Bremerella alba: one gene and its partner. The protein of the gene in region 1 interacts with the protein of each later gene in a pairwise test. Links are inferred from orthologs where the notes say so. Each region holds a gene or a part of one and is shown on either strand. Other genes may lie near its edges.

The links.
Region 2: the proteins of dnaE (region 1) and dnaX interact in binary tests that used the Escherichia coli proteins (3 or more experiments, as listed by UniProt). The link is inferred for Bremerella alba from one-to-one orthologs.

What each region holds. Positions count from the first base shown.
Region 1 is NZ_JABRWO010000004.1:345,961-355,970, forward strand. What follows is about bases 2,730-6,853. They hold dnaE (DNA polymerase III subunit alpha), read left to right. Parts: upstream 2,730-3,113; coding sequence 3,114-6,653; downstream 6,654-6,853. Other genes in these bases: HOV93_RS09165 (FHA domain-containing protein), read left to right, coding at 2,730-2,924. Also shown: HOV93_RS09150 (ABC transporter ATP-binding protein), read left to right, coding at 37-924; HOV93_RS09155 (ABC transporter permease subunit), read left to right, coding at 921-1,895; more of HOV93_RS09165, read left to right, coding at 2,238-2,729; HOV93_RS09175 (DUF1598 domain-containing protein), read left to right, coding at 6,925-8,313; HOV93_RS09180 (peptidylprolyl isomerase), read left to right, coding at 8,529-8,960; HOV93_RS09185 (glycerate kinase type-2 family protein), read right to left, coding at 9,031-10,010. UniProt on the Escherichia coli protein: DNA polymerase III is a complex, multichain enzyme responsible for most of the replicative synthesis in bacteria. This DNA polymerase also exhibits 3' to 5' exonuclease activity. The alpha chain is the DNA polymerase catalytic subunit.
Region 2 is NZ_JABRWO010000011.1:185,623-194,429, reverse strand. Bases 2,000-4,920 are described here. They hold dnaX (DNA polymerase III subunit gamma/tau), read left to right. Parts: upstream 2,000-2,534; coding sequence 2,535-4,307; downstream 4,308-4,920. Other genes in these bases: recR (recombination mediator RecR), read left to right, coding at 4,890-4,920; HOV93_RS19250 (YbaB/EbfC family nucleoid-associated protein), read left to right, coding at 4,485-4,832. Outside these bases: HOV93_RS19270 (HEAT repeat domain-containing protein), read right to left, coding at 1-401; HOV93_RS19265 (alpha/beta fold hydrolase), read left to right, coding at 801-1,670; more of recR, read left to right, coding at 4,921-5,489; rpoN (RNA polymerase factor sigma-54), read left to right, coding at 5,744-7,222; HOV93_RS19235 (hypothetical protein), read left to right, coding at 7,667-8,797. UniProt on the Escherichia coli protein: Part of the beta sliding clamp loading complex, which hydrolyzes ATP to load the beta clamp onto primed DNA to form the DNA replication pre-initiation complex.

The DNA of each region.
Region 1 (10,010 bases):
TCCTGCGGTACTAAGTAAGTAGCCCCGCTTGAGCCCATGCTGAAGACACACGATTTAACAAAACAATACGGCAGCTTTCTGGCTCTCGATCATGCCAACATCGAGATCGCCCAAGGGGAATGCTGCGGCGTATTGGGCCCCAATGGAGCAGGTAAATCGACCCTCTTCCGAATATTGATGGGTTTTCTTCGTCCGACTCATGGCCGTGCAGAAATTGGTGGAAAGGATTGCCAGCAATCTAAAAAGGCGGTCCATAGCTTGGTTTCCTACTTACCTGGCGATGTCCGGTTGTTCGGCGAAATGAAAGGAAAGCACGTCCTCGATTTCTTCGCCGACATCCATCCACGCGGCAGCCGAGAGCGATCGTATGCTACGGCTAAGCGATTAGACTTGGATACATCGCGTCGTGTCGGCTACATGAGTACCGGGATGCGGCAAAAACTGGGACTCTCGATTGCCTTAGCCACGGACGCACCGGTACTAATCATGGATGAACCAACGACCAGTCTCGATCCCAATGTCCGTGGCGAAGTAATCCGCATGATCGGACAGGCTCACAAGTCGGGCCGAACCGTCGCTATTTGCTCACACGTGCTCTCAGAGATCGAAGACATCTGCGATCGAGCGATCATCATGCGGCAGGGAAAGATCGTTCACGATCAATGCTTGCAAGACTTGGCCAGAAGGCATTCGGTCGAATTTCAATTAATGCAGCCGCTGCCACAAGTACCGGAGAATATTCGCGAACGCGTTCTCTCTGCCCGACAGCAAGGACATGCCGTTCGCCTGGAAACCGAGGGCGAACTTCGCGACGTGATGGCCTGGGTCACGCAGTTGCCATCCACGGAATTGAAGGTTACGCGAATGGGACTTCGCGAGGTGTACGACCGATTCCACACCCCGGCAAGCGAGGACGCGGCATGAATCTGGCCTTGTTACGGCAAGTTTGGCGTGAGTCACGTTTGCTGATGCTTGGGTGCTCGGTCGCATTATTCGCGTTCTGCTGGGTTCGCGTGTGGATCGTCGGACGGATCGACATGAGTCGCTTTCAAGGCATTTTGGAAATCCTGAAGCCAGAGTTTGAAAACTTCTCGGCTGTCGACTTCGAGCAAGCGTTGACCTATCCCGGCCGGGTAGCGTTTACGTTTACCGAGCCAATGGTCATTCTGCTGATTGTCGTGTGGAGCATTGCTCGGGGAAGCGATACGGTGAGTGGTCCGCTGGGCAAAGGGACCATGGAAATGATGCTGTCCCAGCCGGTCAGCCGTTTTCAGTACTTGATGAGCAAAAATTTGATGACGTTGCTGGGTACCATGGTGATCGCTGCCAGCGGCTATGCAGGGCTGGCCTGTGGCATCGAGACAACAACCGTCAAACGAGAGAATCAGCCGATCAAGATGCAGATCCCGCTGATTAAGATTGAAGTCGAAGTGCCGTTCACCCGAGACGCGAATGCACCCAAACGCGTTCCGCTTGCCGACTTTGTGGACAAGGGTGATTTGTTCCCTTCGGCCTTGAATCTTTTCGGCCTGGGTATCTTCTTCGGAGGCTTCACGACGCTGATGTCATCGTGGGATCAGTACCGCTGGCGAACGATTGCCATTGCGGCCGCGTTCCTGATTATCCAGCTAATGCTGCGCGTTTTGTCCCTATCTCTAGAAGACATGCCCTGGCTTCGTTACACCACTATTTTCTCGCTATACGAACCAGAAGTTCTCGTCAGCTATGCGGTCAACACGAAAGACGGTGCCTGGAGTTTCTTATTTCAGACGTCGCAAGAAGAGTGGAAATTGGGCGGGTTGGCCTACCTAACCTCTCTCGGTGGGGGCGGATTGGCTGGGTTTGCTGGTGCGACATGGATCTTTTGTCGCCGCGATTTACCCGCCCCAGTGTAAACACCATTCGGTCTCCGCGCATGAAAAAGCCACGCGATTAATCGCGTGGCTTTTAAAGTACGGGAGAAGGGACTCGAACCCCCAACCCTCGGTTCCGAAGACCGATGCTCTATCCATTGAGCTACTCCCGCTTGCATTTGCAGCAATTTAGTGATGATAACATTTTGCCATCGGGCCGCAACTACCGCATCGGACAGTTCTTAGGTAATGAAGGTTCACCTTGCGGCCCAATCACTGCGGTTTTGCGCACTACTCGCGAAATTGTTTCTTGTGGGGCATAATATTAGGGGCAGCCAGCTGCCCAGACACCTCATCGCTTCCCGAGCAGAAATCCACAAGTTTATGGCCTACATCACGTTGCGGATCATCGACGGTGCCGACCGGGGGGCGGTTTATGAGAGGCTCGAGACCCCTGTGTCCATCGGTCGCGAAGAAGGGAACACCCTTCAGCTCAAGGATGATCGTGTTAGCCGCTTCCATTTGAAAATTCAGGAAGATCACAACAAAATCGTCTTAACCGATCTGGAAAGCACCAACGGTACCCGTGTTAACGGCGAGGATATTCATCTCCGCATCCTCCGTCACGGCGACATGATCCAAGTCGGACGTTCGGTAATTATCTACGGCTCGGAATCGCAAATTGCCGTTCGCTTAGCCGCGCTGCGAAAACAACAGGAAGAAAAGGAAGGGAACCAGTCCGACGACGACCGCACCAACGGCCCAAACGATCACGAAGGAGAATCATCGCTCGAGTTCGAGTTGAACTGGAACGCTCAGCAAGACGATCTCCAGGCAGCCATCTATTCACTTCAACCACCGGAGCTGCCGGAACGCCTAAGCCCAGCTCAAGCCGCACAGCTTGCCGAGCTAATGGACTATGTGCACATCCGTATCCGGCATCTGCTAGTAAGCGTGGAAGTCAACGAACGAACAGAAAACGTCGTGCTGGAAATGCGCGAGTGGCAGAACCTGCTGGATCTACAATCGCGACTGGCCATGCTGCTTCGTAGTATCGGTGAACCGGAATAGGCGTGAACATTGAAATTCACCGCCTTTTGCTGTCGTTAGACTGCAAAGCGTAGCCAAGCTACGAGTTACAGCAATGCGTGCCCCTTTCGGTTTTCAATCCTCGTCAACCTGATAGAATCATTGGGTTGATGAGTCTTCTCGCTGCGTGCTTCTTAGCAGTCGCAGCCCAGTCCATGGAGCGGAGCCCGAATGAGCCAGTCGTTCGTCCATTTGCATTGTCATTCGCACTACAGTCTTTTGGACGGAGCGGGGCCCATTCCCAAGCTCGTGACTCGTGCCAAAGAGCACGGTATGAACGCTTTGGCTTTGACTGATCACGGAAACTTGCACGGGGCGTTGCAGTTCTACAACACCTGCAAGGCCAACGAAATTAACCCAATCATCGGGTACGAGGCCTACATTGCACCTGGTAGCCGCCTGGAAAAATCTGGCGGGATGCGAGGTTCGAACTATCACCTCACACTGCTGGCCCAAAACAAGACCGGTTTCAAAAACTTGGTGAAGCTGGCATCGGCCGCCTATCTGGAAGGGTTCTACTTTAAGCCGCGAATCGACAAGGAACTGCTCGAGAAATTCCACGAAGGGATCGTCTGCCTAAGTGGTTGCGTGAGTAGCGAGTTCTCGAAGATCGTGATGAATGGGACCAACACGGCGGAGGTCTTCAAAGAAGCCGAGGAAACGGCCGGCTGGTTCCACAAGTTGTTCGGCGATCGTTATTTCATCGAGATCATGAACAATGGTCTCGACATCCAGAAGATGCAGCTGGAAGGTGCTGTCGATATCGCCAAGAAGGTTGGGCTGCCCCTGGTCGCTACCAGCGATACGCACTATGTCGATCAGAGTGATGCTGAAGCTCAGGATATCTTGCTGTGTGTAAATACCGGTAAATTCCGCACCGATGCGTCGCGGATGAAGATGGAGAACGACCAGTTCTACCTGCGCAGTCCCGACGACATGTACGCCAGCTTCCCAGGGCTGGAAGATGCCTGCTCTCGTAGCCAAGAAATCGCCGACACGGTCGACATCGATTTGGACTTGGGCAAGCGTCACTTTCCGTCCTTCAAAATCCCGGGTGGCAAGACGGCCGACGACTATCTGCGCGAGCTTTGCATTCAAGGGCTTAAGGAACGCTATGAAGGCAACGAAGAAATGTTGCCTGGCGGCGAGTTAAGCGAAGTCGTGATGGCACGTTTAGATCGCGAACTGGGCGTGATCAGCAGGCTCGGATTTCCGAACTACTTCCTGATTGTGTGGGACTTCGTAGTCGAGGCCCGCAAGCAGAACATTCCCGCCACGGCTCGTGGTAGTGGCGTGGGCGCGATCGTGTGCTATGCCCTCTATATGAGCCACGTTTGTCCGATCAAGTACGACTTGCTTTTCGAGCGGTTTCTCGATGAAAACCGCCTGGAAGCCCCTGATATCGATATCGACTTCGACAAAGAACGTCGAGGAATGGTGATCAAGTACGTTAAGGACAAGTACGGCGAAGCAAACGTTGCCCAGATCGGAACGTTCGGAACACTTGCCGCCCGGGCAGCCATCAAAGACGTCGGTCGAGCGATGGGCCTGCCGCTGGACATGGTCAACGAAGTGACCGGTATGGTGCCGGATCAACTGGGGATCAAGCTCAAGGATGCGATTGAGCAAAGTGCCGAAATGCAGGCCGCGTATAACGCGAACCCAGACATCAAAGAGCTGCTCGATCTGGCAAAGAAGATTGAAGGGCTGGCACGAAACGTCGGTACGCACGCGGCCGCGGTGGTGATCGCGGACGAACCACTGACCGAGTACGTCCCCCTTTGCCGTGTTTCCGGCAAAGACGATATCATCACCCAGTGGTCGATGAATGACGTCGAGGAAGCCGGCCTGTTGAAGATGGACTTCCTGGGCCTGCGCAACTTGACGATCCTGCGCAACGCGGTCGATCTGATCAAGAAGGTTCGCGACGAAGACATCGATATCCTGCGTCTTCCCCTAGAAGACAAGGCGACCTTCGAACTCCTTAGGCGAGGCGAAACGAAGGGTGTCTTTCAGCTGGAAAGTGGCGGTATTCGCGACCTCTTGAAACGCATGAAGCCGGACAGCTTCCTCGATATCATCGCTACCAATGCTCTGTACCGGCCGGGGCCTCTCGAAGGCGGGATGGTCGACGACTATATCGAAGTGAAGCTCGGTCGAAAGGAAGCGACCTACAAGCATCAAGTGCTTAAGGACGTGCTGGAAGAGACCAACGGCGTGATGGTCTATCAGGAACAGGTGATGCGGATCCTGAACCGCCTGGGTGGTATTCCGCTGGCCAAAGCGTACACCTGTATTAAGGCGATCAGTAAGAAGAAAGAATCGATCATCCAGGCCAATCGCGAGCAGTTCCTGGAAGGTGCTCAAGAGAAAGGTCTCACCAAGCAAGAAGCCCAAGACTTCTGGGATATGATCGTCAAGTTCGCCGGATATGGCTTCAATAAGAGCCACTCGACCGCCTACGCGCTGGTGGCCTATCAAACGGCCTATCTGAAAGCGCACTATCCCATCGAATTCATGGCCGCATTGCTTTCCGGTGATATCAGTGGTCGTAACTTCAAGACGAAGGATGCCCTGGTCGAGCACATGGAGGACGCCGAGCGGATGACCATCGAAGTTGCTCCGCCCGACGTGAACCGTTCCGACGAAGAATTCACGGTAAAAGACGGTATCATCGTTTTCGCCCTGAGCGCCATCAAAGGTTGCGGTGGCGGCGCTGCCGAAGCGATCGTTGCGGCTCGCGAGAAGGATGGTCCTTTCACGGACATCTTCGATTTCTGCGAACGTGTTGATCCTTCGCAGTGTAGCAAAGCGGCCATCGAAACTTTAATCAAGGCCGGGGCATTCGATCGTCTCGGGGGACACCGGGCGCAATACGTTACCGCGTTAGACAAAGCCATCCAATCGGGAGCCTCGGCAATCGCCGATAAGAAGGCAGGACAAAAGAATCTCTTTGCTGCTGTCGAAGACCCCGCAGACGTCGCCAAGTCCGTCGTGCTGCCTGAAGTAGATCGTTGGCCAGACAAAGAAACACTTGTCTACGAGAAAGAATGTCTTGGATTTTATTGGTCGAGCCACCCCCTGGCAGAATACAAGCGCAAATTCGAGATGTGCTGCAGCCATAGCACCTCGAATATCGCAGCCATCAAAGACAAGACTGAAGTCACCATGGGCGGTATGGTCGGTTCGATCAAACTCGCGCACACCCGTAAGGCTCGAGCAGGCAGCACCCACACCAAGTACGCCAACTTCGACCTAGAAGACGTCGACGGCGGCATCCGCTGCATCCTGTGGCCTGAAGACTATGCCAAAGTTGCCGAAACCCTGAGACCAGATGGCGTCTACATCATTTCCGGTCGCGTCGATCGACGAGGTGGCGACGACGAAGCCAACCTGATCGTCAACGAATTGATACCGATCGAGGAAGTCGAAACTCGCTACGCTCGCGGCGTGATGGTACGCGTGGACGAACAAGTTCACGGGGAAGAAAAACTGCAAACGCTTGTCGAAATCGTGCGTGGTTATCCTGGTAATTGCGAACTTAAGCTTCTGCTGGTGCTGCAAGATGGTCGTCAGGTTGCCCTGAAAAGCCAGAAAGGGGTCGACCTTTCACCGGAAATGCGTACCCGCGTCGATGAACTTCTGGGAGAAGGAAACTTCGAGCTGCTTCTTCGACGCCCTTCTTCTGGAGGGGTCCGAAACTCGGCCTAGTGACTTGTAACTAGTTGCATGCCCTATACTTAGACCGATTCTTCCGGTTATTCGGAGAGCATTGGACCACATGGCCAACGATTCGCCCCTCTTTTCGCGAATTGCTTGCCTTTCCTATTCCCTCAAATTAAGATCACTGATAACCCTTGCCTCATTGTTCAAGGGAATCAGGGACAGTATGCCTACGGTATGCAATAATTACTTGAGGCCTCCCAGGACGTTTCGTCCAACCCTTCACCTTCTCGAGCTTTACTGAATCCAGGGATCTGCTATGGACTTGCGACTTACGAAGCTATTGTCATTGCTCTCGGTCGCCATTTTATTGTGCTGTGGTTCAAGCGCGATGGCACAAACGACGGAAGAAGAGAACCCGATCGCGGCGGGTATCTATGTCGACGCCCAGGGCACGCTCAAAATGCGTCGTGCCAGCGATCCGACCGGGATGCTCATGAAGCAGCGAATTCGCCAAGCGGCATCGGTGCTGCCACCCGAGTTGAATCGTCCCAGCAAACTGCGGAAGGTTTCGCTCAATCGTCTTGAAAAAGCGGTTGCTGAAGCAGTCGCCAAGGGAGGCGGTATCCCGGACGACATGAAGAACCTGGCTGGATTGAACGAGATCAAATACGTCTTCTACTATCCAGAAACAAAAGACATCGTTCTCGCCGGTACTGCCGAAGGCTACGTTAAGGACCTCAACGGCGTCAATATTGGTACCTACACCGGCAAGGCTACCCTTCAACTTGATGACCTGATTGTTGCTTTGCGAGCGTTTGGTCCGTTTAGTGACGGTCCGAACAACGTGGGTGTCTCGATCGATCCAACTCAGGAAGGCCTTAAAAACCTGAGCCAGGTGATTGCCTCGATCCCTCAAACGAGCGTTCGCCCAGGCGATACCCGCAACATTGTCACGGCGATGAAAAACGCTCTGGGCAATCAGATCGTTTCGGTTCGCGGCATCTCGCCCAACACACATTTCGCACGTGTGATGGTTGAAGCGGACTACCGTATGAAGTTGATCGGTATCGGCCTGGAACAACCGTCGGTCAACATTCCTAGCTATGTCGAAAAAGCTCGCCCCGGCTCGATCGCTTCCAACGCCATGCAGCGTTGGTATTTCGTTCCGAACTACGACTGCGTCAAGGTTTCCGACGATGGGCTAGCGATGGAACTCCAAGGCGAAGGCGTGAAACTGATTGGTGCCAGCGAAATGGTCACCATGCAAGGCGGTCGTCAACAAACCAACGCGGTCGATCGTGCCAGCTTCATGTTCACCAACACATTCACCAAGAAGTACGGTGAACTTGCAGAGCGAGAGGCCGTTTATGGCCAGCTTCGCGACTTGATCGACATGCTGATCGCTGCGGCTTACATCCAAGAACAAGACTACTACAACCAGAGTGGCTTCGACTTGGGCGTGTTCGCTGAGGAAGACGCTTACCCAATCGAAACGATGTCCGCTCCCGAGACCGTTGAAACGGCCGTGAACGCCATCTGGAAGGGCAATCGCCTGCTGACTCCAATCGGCGGTGGTGTTGAAATCAACGCCAAGCAAGCCCTAACGCCAGACAATGTTCAAAAGGACGAAGAAGGAGAATTGGCAGAAACCCAGAAGGGTATCTCGCTCCAGAACCTGGCCGCTGGACAATGGTGGTGGGACTAAGCTTCCGTCAACCATCGATATCACTCACAGAACGCCGAATCGAATGATTCGGCGTTCTGCATTTCTTGAATGTTTCCGAGGTGGTCATCCGCCGGAATTCAGCTTGTAAGACGGCTTGGCCTCGGTCGTCTCGCCCCGGTTATCGGTGGGGCGTGATAGACCTATAATAGACAACGATCATCACAACTCACCGCGAAACGAAAAAGGGAAATCCGATGAAAGTTGCCACCATCGAAACCAACAAGGGCACCATCAAGCTGGAACTGTTCGAAGACAAGGTGCCTAAGACGGTCGGCAACTTCGAAAAGCTGGCCAGCGAAGGCTTCTACGATGGCCTGAAGTTTCACCGCGTGATCGAAGACTTCATGGTCCAAACCGGTTGTCCTCAAGGCACCGGCACCGGCGGCCCTGGCTACAAATTCGAAGATGAATTCCACCCTGACCTCAAGCACGATGGTCCTGGCGTCCTGTCGATGGCCAATGCTGGCCCGAACACCAACGGGTCGCAATTCTTCATCACGCATGTGGAAACCGCATGGCTCGACGGTAAGCACTCAGTCTTTGGCAAAGTGACCGAAGGTCAGGATATCGTCAACTCGCTCGAACAAGGCGACAAGATGGAAAAGGTAACCGTCAGCGAAGGTTAGTTTGCTGACATTACCCTACAATCAAGAGAGCGGTCTTCCCAGTACGAAGGCCGCTTTTTCATTGCGCCAATTACTTCTCTGGCTGAGGCTGAACCCGATCGACGACCACAACACGAACATCGCACACATTGGTATGGGTGGGTCCGGTCATCACTAAACGACGCAGTGGCGCGAAGAAATGGTAGGCGTCGTTCTTCAGAAGGTAGTCTTCAGGCTTTAGACCGCTGGACATCATCTCAGCTATCGCTTCGGCATCCATCCACGCACCCGCAGCATCCGTAGGACCATCTTCGCCATCGGTGCCACCGCTGAGAATTGCGATTCCATCGAGCGCGCCATCTCCTCGCTGTTGTCTTGCTTCAAGCGTCGCGGCCAACACCAACTGTTGATTTCTTCCACCAAAGCCTCGCTGCGACGGGTCGACGAGCTTCACAACTGGTTCACCCCCAGTAATCAAGCAATCAGGGCCGGTTTCGTTTTGCATCTTCATGGCCATTCGCATCAAGTGCTGCCCGACCTGTTCAGCCTCGCCTTCCATATTGGTTACGCAGTGCATGACGTGCGAGTACCCACGCTTCTCAGCTTCGATACCGGCAGCATCCACCGCCACGGCGTTGTTGCCGATGATCCAGTTAGAAACACCACACGATGTACGCGAGTCGTTCCTAGGATGATGCTTTGCCTGCTCTTCCAGCACGCGAACAACGTTAGCGAACTTCTCGATCTGCGGCACACCAAATTTCTTCAGCACTTCCAACGCGTCCGCTGCTGTGGTCGTATTAGGAACGGTTGGCCCGGAAGCAATCACATCCAAAGGATCACCTAGCACATCCGAGATGATCAGACTAACCAGATTGCCGGCCTTACAATGCATGGCCAAGCCGTGCCCTTTGATGCGGCTTAGCTGCTTGCGCACCGTGTTGAGCTGCTCGATATTGGCTCCATTGCCACTGAGAAACTTCGTGATCTCCTGCTTTTCGCTCAAACTGATACCGTCGATCGGCGAAGGCAGGAGCGCTGACCCGCCGCCAGAGAGCAAGCAAATACACA
Region 2 (8,807 bases), on another replicon or contig:
GCGGCCTCAACAATCTTCTGCGCGCCCTCGAACGAGCCATACATGGCCAGAATCTTCAAGACGTACAGCAGGTCGTCGATCTCTTCTTCCGAGGCGTCCTCCACGATTTCATCGAAGATCCGTATCAGCTCCGGCAGCCCTTCTTCATACAGCACGTCGAACGCGGGGCACTGCTTGCCGTCAACATCTTGAAACAGCCCGGTCAATTCGTGCAGCGGCGTCGAAAAATGTCGGGTATTTTGCGATCGATCGCCCGGTAACGTTTCCAGGGCACGGCAGACAGCCAGGGCATCGTTCTTGGAACTAATCACATAATCATCGAGGCCGCGCAACTCTTCTACCAAATCACCGCCTGGCTTAAGGCCACGCTTGAGGGCACGACGCAAGGGACTACTGAACACGGGGGCTTGCTCCTGGGATACTGACAGTCTGCCTGATCTCGCGAAGTGGTTGCCTGGGCGCTACCGAGTTGGGCACCTGCTTCGCTTGGCGACATTTTGCCAAAATAGAAGGAGGAACGCTATTGCGCCTCGTGGAAAGGTGATGATCGCTGCTGGGCCGATGCCTGTCGGTTGTTAGGTAAGCAGCGGTGTGCGGCCAAGGCTCGGCGGCCTGCGTGGGCAAATATTCGAATTTGAGCAATCACTTCCGACAAATCGGCTTGAAAGATCGCCGGAAAGGGGAACGACAACCTCTGAGTCACATCATTGCGTTGCTTGGATACAATCGTGATCGCCCGTGAGAATCACGGCGGTGTTCGTGGCATGTCTTTGGTGGATACCAAGGAATTGGAGTGAGCGATGAAATCTTGCCTTTTTAAGACGGAAGCTGGTCGCGACCGCCTTGATCAGTGGTACGAGCGATTCTTGGCGAAGACGGTTCCTCCTGTGGATTCTGTTTTCGTACCAACGCGTCATGGAGAAAATCACGTACTGGTCGCTGGCCCTGAAGATGGACAACCGCTGGTCGTATTGCATGCGATGCGGACGGGGGCCTCATTTATTCTGGCCGAGCTAGGCCCATTGCTAACCCAATATCGTGTCTACGCACCCGACTTGCCAGGACACTCAGTCCGAGGGCTCGATATGCGTCTTCCTTTAACCGATGATTCGTCCGCCGATTGGGCTGCCGATGTGATGGATGGCCTATGCTTAGATTCCGCCCATCTATTGGGAGTCAGTTGGGGAGGATATATCGCACGAGCCACGGCTTCCCAAAGGCCGGAACGGGTGAAGCATCTTGCGCTTTTGGTACCAGCGGGCATCGCCAATGGCTCTCACTTGACCGGCCTAATGAAAATGGCCTGGCCCATGATCCGCTATCAATTTAGTCCCAACGATGCCAATCTTCGTCGTCTGTTGTCCCCTCTAGTATCAACATGGGACGATGACTGGGGCAATTTCATCGGCTGCGCGATTCGCGACCTAAAGATGGATCCACGAATTCCGCCAATCGCCACAGACGAGAAATTAAAGAATCTACCGATGCCGGTTCTCGCGATCGTCGGAGAAGAGGATATCTCGTTCCCAGGCAAACTGATCGAGCAGCGTTTGCGTACTCTGTTGCCGACCGCTGAAATCGATGTTCTACCCGACTGCAAACATTGCCCACCTACGACGCCCGAGTTTCGCCAATGGTTGGGAGAACGATTAACGAAGTTCTTTGTTTAGACGCAGCAGGAACGAGTGCAATAGTTGCTTTTATTCACAGCCGCCTTTTCTTCTTCCATCTGTTTATCACGCAGCCGAAACTACTCATCGATAATCAGCGAGAATATCAAGAATCGATCATTTTCTTTCATCTCAGTAATTGCTGACATCTCACTATTCTGAATATTGGTTTGCAAATCCCAAGCAACCATTTAGGGGCATACCCCAAGCCCCCTTTGACAACAGCCCGCTCTCCCGGTAGCATAACTCGTTTTCCCTGACTGTCTTAGAGCGACCCTCGCAAGGGGAAATTCGGCAACCTGGTCAGGCCTTAATTGGAGCAGCCACACCTGGAGGACTCTTGTGCGAGGGTCACTCCAAGATAGTTGGGGAAAAAACGAACAACGAGTTGAGACTGCTTTCGAGCAACCCTCGCAAGGGGAAGTTTGGTAACCTGGTCAGGCCTTAACTGGAGCAGCCAAATCTTGGCGACTCTTGTGCGGGGGTTCCTCCAAAGCAGTCCGATGGGTTGCCGATGGTCGAAATGCTTTGCGTGGTTCCGGCTTTTTATGCCGGGATCCTCGATAAAGCGGACTGGCCGCTAGTCAGTGGAGTCGGAAGCAGTGATTACGTTTCACCTGCTTCCATCCGAACTCATGAGCCGCTTGTGGCCTACGGCCACCCAGAAATGAATTTCTGGGGCACCCGTCGGGATACACGTGCGACTTGCGGCGTTTTATTCGTGGCTGCGGCTACGGTTGATTTGGCTCGTCTTGTGCGTCAAACTGCATTCGCGGCCCGTGTTTGGGTGGCGGTGTATCTGGCGAGACCGACGTTCTTCGGCTCGGAAACTCGAAGAAAGTCCTTAGCCGGTTGAGAGGGATCGTGGCTGAGCAAAATAGTTCTCCCGACTACCTGGTGGTTGCCAGGCGTTATCGCCCGCAATCGTTTGGCGAATTGGTCGGTCAGCAGCGTGTGGCAACTGCGCTGGGTAACGCCATCGAGCGAAACAGGGTAGGGCACGCCTATCTATTCACCGGGGCTCGCGGGGTCGGCAAGACTTCGTCGGCTCGGATCTTCGCCAAGGCACTCAACTGCGCTAAAGGCCCTACGGCCACGCCCTGCAACGAGTGCGAGATTTGCGAAAGCGTGACCGCTGGCGAAGACGTCGACGTGCTTGAAATCGACGGTGCGTCCAATCGCGGTATCGAAGAGATTCGCCAACTGCGGGCCAATATCAACGTTCGCCCCAGCCGCGCACGCTTCAAGATCTACATCATCGACGAAGTGCACATGTTCACCAAGGAAGCGTTCAACGCGCTGCTGAAAACCTTGGAAGAACCGCCGGAACACGCCAAGTTCATCTTCTGCACGACCGACCCGGAACGTATCCCGATCACCGTTCTGTCGCGCTGCCAACGGTTCGATTTCGGTGGCATCTTGCCAGAAGACATCGTCGGGCGGCTGCGGCACATTGTCGATACCGAGCAGGTCCCCGCCGACGACGAAGCGCTCAAGTTGATCGCGCGGCGTGCAAACGGCTCGATGCGAGACAGCCAGTCGCTGCTGGAACAAATTTTGGCGTTCGGCGATTCCGAAATCACTGTCGAGTCGGTTCATCGCTTGTTAGGTACCGCCGACAATCAACAGATTATCGATCTGGCCGGTCAGGTTCTTTCGTCTGATGCGGCCAATGCGTTGCAAACGGTTCACTCCGTCTTTACCGAAGGCGTCGACCCAGGCCAACTGCTGGAGCAACTGCTGCGTTTGTTCCGCGACCTCATGGTTCTTGGTTCTGGTGGTTCACCAGATTTGCTGCAAACGATTTCGCCGGGCGCGGTCGATCAGGCAAAGGGCATGGCCACTCAGGCCGGCGTGGCCAAACTGCTCGCCGCAGTGCAGTGCTTAGACGAAACGTTGGTTCGACTGCACCGCAGCACCTACGGTCAGGTACTCGCCGAAGCGGCGGTCATTCGTATCTGTCAGCTAGACGACCTGGAAAGTTTGGGCTCGTTGATCGCCACGCTCAAAGAAGGTGGGGTCCCCGCGAAGTCGGCTCCGACTGCTGCGCAAGGGGCTGCACCTCAAAAAAAAACGGCTGAACACCCCGTAGAACGGCCGCCGGCTCCCGATACGATCCCCATTCGCCCGGTTGAACCGCCACCCACTCCACCCTCGATGCCGGCCCCCGCACCGAGTGACTCTCCGGCTCCGACAGACCCCATCCCAGCCCCCAAACTGGTGATTACCGAGAAAAACGTCCTCTCGGTATGGAGAAATATCGTCGAAGATTTGCCGGGGCTTACCGCGGATTTTGCCCGGAAGGGGCACGCAGTAGCAATTTCTGGGCCAAATCGTCTAGTCGTTGATTTTTTCTCAACGTATAATTCGGCTGTCGAAGCTTTGCGACGGCCTAAAAGCCAGGAAGTTCTGGAGAAGGCTTTCCGCGAGATGTGCGGAGACACTTATGCGATCGATTTTCGGGTATTGGAAGATCCCAATGCCGCACGAAAAGCCGATTCCCACATGACCCCCGAGCGATCGGCTCAAGAGGGTCGTCTAAAAGCTCGACTACTGGCCGAACAGGAACCCTTCGTCCAAAAGGCGATGGACCTGTTCGACGGCGAAGTGACTGGGGTCCGCGACCCGGACGCCTAAAGATTTTTTTCAGAACCTGGCACGCTTTTCGCACGTAAGGGAAGTTTCGGCCTATGGCTGAGCTAAACTTTGCGCGTGTCCCTGCGGTGTTTCCGATGATTAAATGACACCCGCTATTTCGGAAGCGTCTGAGGGGACCGGAATGTGTCGCACTGTTTCACTGAAAAGGAGATGTCCGTGTTCAAGAACCTTGGCAATATCGCTGGCATGATGCAGCAGGCTCAACAAGTGGGCCAGGAAATGAAGGCCGTCCAGGAAGAACTTCGCAACAAGCGTGTGAAGGGAACTGCCGGCGCCGGAATGGTCGAAGCGATCTGCACGGGACACGGCCAGCTGGTCAGCATCACCATCGATCCGAAACTGATCGAAGACGGCGACAAGGACCTGATCGAAGAACTCATTCCTCAGGCCGTCAACGATGCCCAAGCCAAAGGCAAAGAGCTTCATCAAGAGATGATGCAGTCGGTAACCAGTGGACTGAACGTACCAGGCCTAGATCAAGCACTGAGCCAGTTCGGCCAATAAGATTTGTTGCTTTCGGAAAGCAACTCAAACAACAACATAATAGAAGGAGCTAGGTGAATGGCGCAGCTGACTGAATCGGTGGTTCGATTAATCGACCAGCTTTCCAATCTGCCAGGCATTGGTCGGAAAAGTGCCGAGCGCGTCGCCTATCATCTTCTTCGCGTTGGCAAAGAAGAAGCCCTACAACTGGCAGATGCAATCCGCGACGTGAAAGAAAACGTTCGGTACTGCAGCCAATGCTTCAATTTGTCGGAAGGGGACCTGTGCACGATCTGCAAAGACCCCCAACGCGACGCGTCGGTACTGTGCGTTGTCGAACAACCGCGCGACTTGATCGCGCTCGAACAGTCTGGCGTGTTCCCTGGTTTGTATCATGTCCTGCTGGGGCGTATCGCTCCGCTGGAAGGTATCGGCCCGGACCAACTGACCATTGATGCCCTGGTCTCGCGCGTTGCTCAAGGAGACATTCGCGAAGTGATCATGGCGACCAATCCGACAACCGAAGGAGACGGCACAGCGCTGCATATTTCGAGCCTGCTTGCCGAGTTCTCGGTTAAATTAACCCGTTTGGCCCGAGGCGTTACCGCTGGTAGCGTTCTCGAATTCGCCAACAAGGAAGTGCTTGCCGATGCCATGACTGGCCGGCAATCACTTTAATCCCACTTGGGGTGATTGAGAGTTTACTGCTGGGTGCCCAGAGATTTCTCTGGGTCGGCAACGCCGACAAGCGGCTCTTGTATGGACGTAATTGAAGATAGAAACGATCTATCTTGTTCATGCCTGATGCATTAGCTGCTTGTGGTCTGCGACCACCCAGAGATGAAACTCTGGGCCATCCTACTTAGCTGAAAGCTGATGACGCAGTCTTCACTTTCAGCACCCCACTTCCCAACAGCTACGGAATCATTCCCATGAGAATGTCGTTCGGTCTTGAGCAGAAAATGGCCCAGAAGCAAGTTCTGGCCCCACGGATGATTCAATCCATGGAGATTCTGCAACTGCCCGTTCTGGCCCTGCAAGAGAAGATCGAGCAGGAAATGAACGAAAACCCGATGCTCGAGGTTCAAGAGCAGGAAGCAAGCGAATCGGAAGATTCCTCTCAAGAAGAATACGAATCGAACACCGAGACCGAGGAAGAATTCGTCGTCGAAGACGGCAAGGACAACGTCGACGACTTCGAGCGTCTGTTGGAAATGGACCAGCAGTATCCCGACACGTTCGACGAACGCCCGCAACGTTCTTCCGGTCAGATGGAAGAAGACGCCGAGCGTCGGATGGACGCCTTGGCAAACGTTCAATCGCGCCCAGAAACGCTGCAAGATCACCTCGATCATCAACTGTACGAATTGGCCATTGAGCCCCTGGTGCGCGAATGGGCCGAACGCATCATCTCGGCGCTCGACAGCAACGGTTATCTGACGACAAGCCTGGAAGATTTATTGCCGGCCGATTCCGACGAGGAACTGAAGGACACCGCCCAGGAAGCATTGCATGTCGTGCAATCGCTGGAGCCAGCCGGCGTCGGGGCCCGTGACCTTCGCGAATGTCTGCTGTTGCAAATCGATCCGTCGCGGATGTTCTTCGACGAACTTCGCACGTTGATCATGAATCACCTGGAAGACCTCCGCGACAATCGTCTTCCCCAAATTCAAAAGTCGACCGGCTTCTCAATCGAACGCATTCAAGCCGCCTGGAGCGAACTTCGCCGCTTAGATCCCAAGCCTGGTTCGATCTATAACGACTCGCACGTGGCGAATGTGATTCCCGACCTGATGCTCGATATCGACGAAGATGGCCGATACGTCGTTCAGGCCGAAGATCGCGACATTCCTCAGCTTCGTATCAGTAACTACTATCGCGAGCGTCTTTCCAGCCCGACGGCCACGCGTGAAGAGAAAGAGTTCATCAAGCGAAAGCTAAACGCAGCGCAGTGGTTGATCGACGCTATCATCCAGCGTCAAAACACGCTCAGCCGCGTCGCCCAGGCAATTGTCGATTACCAGAAGGACTTCATCGACAACGGACCCGAACACATCACGCCGCTGAAAATGCAACAGATTGCCGACCAAGTGGGCGTGCACGTAACGACCGTCAGCCGGGCCGTCGACGACAAATACATTCAAACCCCGCGCGGTATTTTTGCACTCAAAGCATTCTTCGCCGGTGGCACGGTGAATGAATCAGGCGAAGAGGTCACCTGGGATCAAATTCGTCTCCGCCTGCAGGAAGTGATCGACAACGAAGACAAAGCCAAGCCGCTCTCGGACGACGACCTGGTCAAGAAGCTCAAAGACGACGGCCTGAACGTTGCCCGACGTACGGTCACCAAGTACCGCAAAAAAATGGGCATCCCCAGCTCGCGCCAGCGGCGTGATTGGTCGAAGAAGTAAGGTCGCTGTGTAATCGTAAGGAACCGAGCAGCTCGAATCTCAGCAAGAACCTGGTTCACACATGGTGAACCAATAGTCGCTGCATTTTGGGGCGATACGATCCGCTTCTCTGCTCGCACTCTAGCAATCCTTTGCGCGCCCGAGCACTCTCGAGCCTGGGCCCCGGTCACTATGGCTTGGTCTGTCTATACCGAACGGTGGGGTTAGTCCGTTGGCAGCGGTTGTCGGTGCTACCAACATTCTTCTTATCGCTACCCCCTCGAAAGCACGATGCCTGAGAGGACGATTCTACGTGTTATGCTCGCTAGCACACCCGCAACGCTAGCACCGCATAGACGGGACGAAACGGTTCGTCTGCGTGAAAACCCCAATCGTTTAACAATGCATTCCGCTTGAGCATGGATTAGCTCGTCGGTTGTGGCGGTGGCTGAAAGGAATTCAGAAATGAAATTGCGTCACATCCCCTTAGTGATGTTTGCTTGGGTCTCGGCGACATCTGCCCTGTTGGCCCAGACGGACAATGTTTTCCGTCCGATCTACCTCGCTCAAGACCCCGAGCTGGCCCCGATGTCGTTCGAGAAGCTCGACAACTTGACCGCGACTCCCCAGCCGTATGTGGCCGAGTCGTGTGGTCCCGCTTGCGGTTACTGTCGCACCGGCTGGCGAGTGGGGGTAGAAGCGACCTTCCTGGCCCCGATGGGCGGCAACCAGGCCGGTTGGATTTTTGAAAACACGGTCGCCTCGACCACCGATAGTTTTTCGACGGATGCCCACGGTATCGATGGGCTCGTGCCGGCACCACGGTTGTGGGCTGGCTACGTCTGCGACAACGGGTGGGGCGTGCAGTTTCGTTACTGGGAACTTAATACCAGCTCGAACTACGCTGATCCTTACTTCTTATCCGGCGACACGTTCGGCTTCGCTTCCGGCACCAACCTGGAAATGTTTGCACTCGACCTGGAACTCGTCAAAGAGTTCTGCGTTGGCGACTGGAACATGGTCGGAACGTTTGGCTATCGACATGCTCAACGGGATATGAACGAAACGATTGGCTTCAACGGCGTCATTGCCCGGCCAGGCGGCTTGGGCGGCGGCAACGATTTCTTCACCGGTACCGCGTCGGGGATTGCTTCGTTTGAAGGGGACGGTGTGACGTTCTCGCTTTCCGGCTATCGCTGCTCGGACTGCTTCTGTGGCTTGCAATGGTTCTGGAACGCTCGTGGTTCGGTGTTGTCCGGCGACTCGTACGCCGGGGCACTGACGCATGCCCAACTGATCAGCCCTGGCGGCGACGCCAACCAAACCAACGGTGGCTATGCGGGCTCGACCGACACCATGTTTATCGCCGAGTTCCAGGTGGGTGCCCAGTGGAGCACACCGCTGAAGTGCATGGGGGGCCGTTTCTTTGCTCGCGGTGCATTTGAATATCAACACTGGGGCGAGATGAGCGGAGCGGCTGGTGCCACTTCGACCGTCGGTGAATTGAACGTGGGCGAACTGACGATGAATGCCTTGGCTCCGTCCGATTCGCTCGACCTGGTTGGTTTCGCCGTTTCGACGGGAATCGTTTGGTAACGCGGCACCT